Regions from separate parts of the Arthrobacter sp. zg-Y40 genome, predicted to be linked through region 2. Evidence: riboswitches for the same ligand, from Rfam matches in the RefSeq annotation. Region 2 holds a riboswitch; the other holds the start of a gene.
What was found. A riboswitch is a leader RNA that binds a small molecule or an ion and turns the genes downstream of it on or off. The one in region 2 is predicted to bind cyclic di-AMP.
Positions count from the first base shown of each region.

Region 1 (3,396 bases), on a different contig from region 2:
CGGAATCCCCTTACGGCAATCCGATTCCAGGCCTCGAGGGCATCGGCGGAGAGCCGGCACCGGTCTTCCACCAGGGCGTGCATGACCTGGTCTCTGCCGTGGCTGCCGTAGAGACAGGGTCCAAGTTGACCCTCCTGCGGCTGGCCGAACCCATCCAGGTGGAGCCGGAGCTGCTGTCCCAGCTGGATGAAGCCGGGCTGCGCCCCGGTGCGGAAATCACCGCCGAAGTCGTAGGCGGCTACATTTCCGTGCGTGTCCCCGGCATCGAAGGAGCGCTTGAATTGCCGGCAGAAGTGGCCGCACACGTTTTTGTGGCACACGCCGGGTAACGGAATGGTTACTTTTGGGACATTTACCCTATAGTGAATTCCGACGTTGAAACACCATCGTTATCCGGTCTGTCCGCCGAGCCCTGCCAACGGACCGGAGCACCAAACTCGTCAGGCAGGGGCGGAGGACCCAATTTCCGGCAGAAGAACTGCCTTGGGGTGAAGCCTTCCGGAGGCCGGCGGCAAAACGTGCATAGAAGCACGCAGTGCCGGCGGTGAGCCGAGGGCCGAGTTTCTCTACTCGAATCCGACAGCTAACTTCGCAGGCGTTCCAAGAGAGGGAAACACTTGTCGAAGCATGCTGCTTCGGGGCGCCGCCGTGCGGCTGCCCCTGTTGCGCCCGCCCGCCGGCGCAGCTCCCCGCCCTCCGGGCGCAGGCGGGTTGAAACAAAAACCCTGTCCATGGGTGGCGCCGCCCAAAAGGTGGCCATCACCGCCGCCACATCAGGCCTGATCCTCACCGCAGCGCTGCCCACCTCCGCGGCCGCTGACGATCCCGTCCAGCCGCAGCCGGTTTCGGCCGACACACCGGTTTCCGCGGATGCCAACGCGAACATCGGATTTGCCCGCGCCGGGTTGAGCAGCAGCTATGACCCGGACGCCAAGCTGGCTTCCGTCGGCGTGGCAGCAGGGTCCCACACGGTCCCCGCGGCCGCTAAGGGCACGCTGTCCACCCCGCTGGATTCCGCGCTGGTGGAGACATCGGGATTCGGCCACCGCGTCAGCCCCATTACGGGCGAAACCGGGGAAATGCATAACGGCCAGGATTTCGCCGCCACCTGCGGCACCGCAGTAAACGCAGCTGCTTCCGGAAAAGTGGTCTTCGCCGGCTGGCACCCCTACGGCGGCGGCAACCGCGTTGTCATTGACCACGGCAACGGGGTCGAAACCACCTATAACCACCTATCCGCCATTTCCGTGTCGGTAGGCAGCGAAATCAAGCGTGGAAACCTGGTGGGAGCAAGCGGAACAACGGGCTCTTCCACGGGTTGCCACCTGCATTTCGAGGTCATGGTTAACGGTGAAGTAGTGGACCCGCTGAACTGGTTGTAACCGCACGAATATCATTTCGTGACCGGAACGTGACATAGCGCAAATGTTGCTGTACGCTCGTCCTCGTGCCCGATTGGCCAAAGATCGGGCACCTTCGAACAGATCGCCTAGCTCTGCCACTGTTTGAAGTCCGTTCGCAGAATCGCATGGCAGAGGCGGGGGAACCAATTTCGGGTTTCGCAAGAAGCCCTTGGGGTTAAGTTGCAAATGGCTTTAGGCCTGGCAACCGGGTGACTCCCATCCGAATCCGACAGCTCACCTCGTAGGCAATTGGGAGAGGCAAACCTGTGTCATCACACGCTCATGGCCGCCGTCGCGCAGCCACCGTTCAGACCAACCCGATTACTGCACTTTCCAAGGCAGTCAGCAGCAACGCAGGCATGGTAGGCCGTCAGGCCGCCGTCGTTGTGGCAGCATCCGGCCTCGTGCTGGCTGCAGGACTCCCTGCACAGGCAGCGTCCGTCAGCATGGACCGCCAGGCACTCGAATCCACCCCGCTGAATGTTGTAGCCGGGACAGTCAAGGCTAATGCGGACGCGGACGTAAAGCTTGCGGTCATGGAAGCACCCAGCTCCATCTCCGGCGAAGAATACCGCGCACAGGTAGCAGCTGAAGAAGCCGCAGCCGCAGCAGCTGCTGAGGCCCAGGCCCAGCAGGCAGCAGCAACCCAGCAGGCAGCAGCAACCCAGCGTGCCGCTGCTTCCCGTGTTGCCGCACCTGTTGCAAACGGCGCAGTACAGACCGCATCCTCCACTCCCGCAGCACCGGCCGCTGACGCCGTAGCTCCGGGCAATGTGGCCGCCGGCCTCGTGGCCTCGGCTTACAGCCAGATCGGCGTGGCGCAGGATTGCACCGCCATGGTCGAGAAGGCCCTGCGCTCCGTCGGCAAGTCCGTCGGCGACCTGGCTCCCGGCCAGTTCTTCCAGTACGGCACCGTTGTTGGCAGCCCCGCTCCCGGTGACCTGGTCATCAGTGCTACCCACGTCGCCATCTACGTTGGCAACGGACAGGTCATCAGCGGCGGTCTGAACGGTATGAACACCGGTCTGCACAGCCTCTCCGACCTGCACGGCTACAGCTTCGTCCGCGTCTCCTAAGCCCTGGTCTTCGAGAACAATCATGACCTCGACAATTGAGCGCGCCCGCCACCGGGCGCCGGTTGAACGCACCAGCACGCTGAACGCCCTTGCAGGTGCGGTCAGTGCAAACGCAGGAACGGTTGGCCGCCAGGCTGCCGTTATCGCAGCTGCCTCAGGCTTGGTCCTCACCACCGGTGTGGCCGCCAATGCTTCCGGCACGGAGCCCCTGCGGGATGTCCAGACGAGCACCCTGGATCTCACGGCAGCAAAGCTCGACAAAGTGTCTGCAGAAGCTGTGCTTCACTTTGAGTTCGAAGGCATTGCGGGCACCACTCCCGCGCCGGCTCCGGCAGCCCCTGTGGTGGAAGAGGCGCAGACCGCTCTCCAGGTTCAGGAAATGCCGGCCGCAGGTGCTGCGCAGGTTGCCCGCCCGGCATCCAACGCAGCTCCGGCGGCAAGGGTCAACACCGCCGCCGCCCCGGCACCGCAGGGCAGCCCCTCAGGGCTGGCCGCCACCATTGCTGCAGCAGCCTACGCCCAGCTGGGCGTCAACCAGGACTGCACCATGCTGGTGACCAATGCCCTGGCGGCTGCGGGGATCAACTTCCACGGATGGCCTGCCGGCTACCTGTCCCTTGGACGGACGGTCAGCGCAGCCGAGGCCATGCCCGGTGACTTGATCTACTACGCCGACGGCGGCATGGGCCTGGCCCACATTGCCGTATACGTAGGCGGTGGCCAAGCCGTGCACGGCGGCTTCAACGGCAACAGCACCGTTGTGGCACCGGCAGAACTCGGCTCGGGCGGCGTCTACATCCGCGTAGGCGGATAACGGCTTTTCTCTCCGGCCAAAAGCTCCTCCTTCGGGGGGAGCTTTTGCCGTTAACCGTCCGGGTCCGTCCCCGGGGACGGACCCGGACGGCGGAAGATGGCGC
Region 1 is NZ_JAJFZS010000011.1:16,989-20,384, forward strand. It holds gene LJ754_RS11565 (metal-dependent transcriptional regulator) at 1-329, shown strand, start outside; cyclic di-AMP (ydaO/yuaA leader) riboswitch at 420-614, shown strand; gene LJ754_RS11570 (M23 family metallopeptidase) at 618-1,382, shown strand; cyclic di-AMP (ydaO/yuaA leader) riboswitch at 1,508-1,666, shown strand; gene LJ754_RS16845 (NlpC/P60 family protein) at 1,670-2,479, shown strand; gene LJ754_RS11580 (NlpC/P60 family protein) at 2,502-3,293, shown strand.
Region 1: it holds a riboswitch for cyclic di-AMP, as region 2 does, so the genes downstream of both, LJ754_RS16845 (NlpC/P60 family protein) here and LJ754_RS09545 (LysM peptidoglycan-binding domain-containing protein) in region 2, are expected to answer to the same signal.

Region 2 (3,396 bases):
AGCACCACCTGCGGATGGGACCGGGCGCTGGGGTACTTCACGGTGACCCCTCGCATCCAGTCCGGCATGCCGCGCGGCGGGTTCTTGGAGAAGAAGACTTCGCCGCCGATGCCTTCCGGAAAGCGTTCCAGCGACACCGGCCGGTCGCCGTTGGCGCGGATGAAGGCCTCGCCCACCTCGGCTACGTAACGGGCCAGGTCGAGTTTGGTGATACCCGGCTTGGGCCAGAGCACCCGCCCCGGACTGGAGATGCGGACCTGCCGCTCCCCTTCCGGACCGGGAACGGTCAGGGTGGTTTCCTCACGTGCCATGGGCCTGCTTCCCCTCTAAGGACCTGTGATCCACGAGGTTACCGTGTCAGGCGGCAGGAACGCCCAGCTTGGGATCCACCGGTGTGCCGGGGCGGACATTCTTGCGGCCGTGCACAAAGTGGTACAGCACGGTGGATGCCAGCACGACGGCGGCCAGCACCCAGTACATTCCGTGGTACCCGGTAACCGGCAGGAGCATGCCCAGCAGCAGCGGCCCCACGCCAATGCCTGCGTCCATGAGGATGAAGAACGTGGAGGTGGCCAGACCGATCCGGTGCGCCGGTGCCATGCTGACGGCGATCGCCTGGGCGCACGGCATCAGGGCGCCGAATCCGAAGCCCAGGAAGATCCCGGCCACTGCCAGCACGGCGTTGTTGGGTGCGTAGGCCAGCAGGGCCAGGCCGGCGGCGAAGGACACCAGAGTCGGGTAAATCACGGCATTGTCGCCGTGGCGGTCCTGGATGCGTCCCACAAAGAGCCGGGACACCAGCACCACCGCGGCATAGACCACAAAGAAGAGGCTGGCACCGAGGACCAGGCCCTCGGACTGGGCGTAGGAGTTCAGGAAGGACAGGACTCCCGCGTAGGCGGCGCCGGCTATGAACATTACGGAGGCAATGGACAAGGCTCCGGGATCAATGATGTCCGTCAGGTGCATCCGCCACTTGTTCTTCTGTTCCTCCAGCGTGGGCGTGCGCTCGGGCAGGCGCAGCACCAGGGACAGGACAAGTGCGACCGCGGCGCAGGCGGTGGTGACCAGGAAGAGGGCGCGGTAACTCACCGAATCCACCAGCATGACGGCGAGGAACGGCCCGACGGCGGTGGCCAGTGTGGTCGAAATGCCGAAGTAGCCGGTGCCTTCCCCGCGCCGGTTGATCGGGATTAGCCCCATCACGGACGCTGAAAGGCTCGTGCTGGCCGCGCCGAACGCTGCACCGTGGATGATCCGCACGGTAAGCAGCAGGGCCAGGCTGTCCGCCGGGATGTACAGGAGTGCGGCCACAACGAAGACGGCCAGGCTGACAATCAGCAGCCGGCGCCGTCCGACAAAGTCGAGGAACTTGCCCGCGAAAACCCGGGCCAGCAGGGCGCCGATAACAAAGGAACCGGATGCGAAGCCGCCGGCGCTGTCCGAGGCCGCGAATTCCTCAACGGCATACAGGGCCATGCTGGTCATCAGCAGGTAGAACACCATTGAGAGGAACAGATTGGTGATGATCGCCAGCACAAATCCCTTGGTCCATAATTTCTGACCGCTGCCAGCCACTGCGTTCTCCTGTTTTCTCCGATACGCGCCGCCACCGATTGGAAGGCGACCTAACGATCTTACGCGCGGACACGGGCGCCCGGGCTGCTGCGGAAGGAAAAAGCGACGAAGGCCACAGGACTGCGGGGTAGTGGAAAAGCCATCAGGGGCATCAGGAACCACACATGTATCACTTCCCGGGCCCACCGCCACCCGGATGCGGCCCCGCAGCAGCCGGACCGAGACTGAACGGCCCGGAATTTCCGGTGCCAGAGTGACTAAACAGGAGCAAAGTAATTTCCTGCGCCTAGCACACAGCGGCGCCACTCACACCCTCCAGAGAAGCTGATCACTAAATGGTTATCCAACCGTAACCGTCTCGTATGGTTGAACGCATGCCGCTTTCTGATGCGGCTCCCCCGGGCTTGTTACCTAGCTCTGCCGCTGGTCCGGGGTCCACAGAACGCACCACCACGGCAGAGGCGGGGGAACCAATTACGGGTTCCTTGAATCCTTGGGGTTAAGCCAAACCGGATTCAGTCCGGTCGGCCGGGTGACTCCCATCCGCATCCGACAGCTCACCTCGCAGGTATCGGGAGAGGTTATCTACATGTCTTTCAACAAGTCCCAGGGACGCCACCGCGCCGAGACCACCGGCGTTTGGTCCACCATCTCACTGGCCACCGCTACCCGCGGACGGACCATCGGCAGCACCGCAGCCGTTGTCGCCGCAGGTTCGGGCCTGATGCTCGGTATGGCCGCACCGGCCTCCGCCGGCGTTGTGGCCAACGACAACTACACACCCACCCAGACCACGGCACCGGCCGCACCGGTTGCTCCGGCAGCTCCGGCTGCTCCGGTTGCCGCCCCCGTAGTTGAGGCTGCTCCCGTGGCCGCTCCGGCGGCCGCTTCCACCCACACCGTAGTTGCCGGTGACACCCTCGGTGCCATCGCCAGCACCTACGGTACGAGCCTGGAGAACATCCTCTCCCTCAACGGCCTGTCCATGGCCTCCGTCATCTACCCCGGTGACGTTGTGACCTTGTCCGGTGACGGCGCTGCTGCTGCCCCCGAGCTCAGCTACGCTGCCGCGTCCTACTCCACCGAGGCTTACGCCGCTCCGGTCCAGGCCGCTGCCGCCAACACCGGCGTGATCAGCACGCAGGCCACCTCCGTGACTCCGTCTCCGGCCGCTGCACCGGTGGGCGGCACCAACGCCATCATGCTGGCCTCGGCCTACTCGCAGCTGGGCGCAGCCCAGGACTGCACCGTGCTGGTTGAGGTTGCGCTCCGCGCCGCCGGCCACTCCGTAGGCGACCTTGCTCCCGCCCAGCTGGCGGCATACGGCACCCAGGTCTCCACCCCGGAGCCCGGCGACATGGTCTACTACGCCGACGGCGGCATGGGCCTGGCCCACATTGCCATCTACGTAGGCAACGGCGAAGCCATCCACAGCGGCTGGAACGGCAACCAGACCGTAGTCCAGTCCGTCAACGTCGGCTCCGGCCCCGTGTTCTACCGCGCATAAGGCTCCACCGCCCTATCGCACGGCCGGCAGGCGTTAGTCCGCTGACCAAACAAAGCGTCCGTTCCCTTCCCGGGAACGGACGCTCTGTTGTTAAGTGTCCTTGACGTTATCTGCCCCGGCCCTTGTGGAATCCCGCGGACCGGAGCGGGCCGTCAGGGCACAAACCGGTATCCCATGCCGTGTTCGGTCAGCAGGTGGGCGGGACTGGCCGGATCGGCCTCCAGCTTCCGCCGCAGCTGGCCGATGTACAGGCGCAGGTAGCCGGAGTCCGTTGTTCCGGGACCCCACACGTTGTGCAGCAGGGTCTGCTG
Region 2 is NZ_JAJFZS010000008.1:462,209-465,604, forward strand. It holds gene ligD (non-homologous end-joining DNA ligase) at 1-311, opposite strand, end outside; gene LJ754_RS09540 (MFS transporter) at 358-1,578, opposite strand; cyclic di-AMP (ydaO/yuaA leader) riboswitch at 2,014-2,163, shown strand; gene LJ754_RS09545 (LysM peptidoglycan-binding domain-containing protein) at 2,168-3,085, shown strand; gene LJ754_RS09550 (response regulator) at 3,238-3,396, opposite strand, start outside.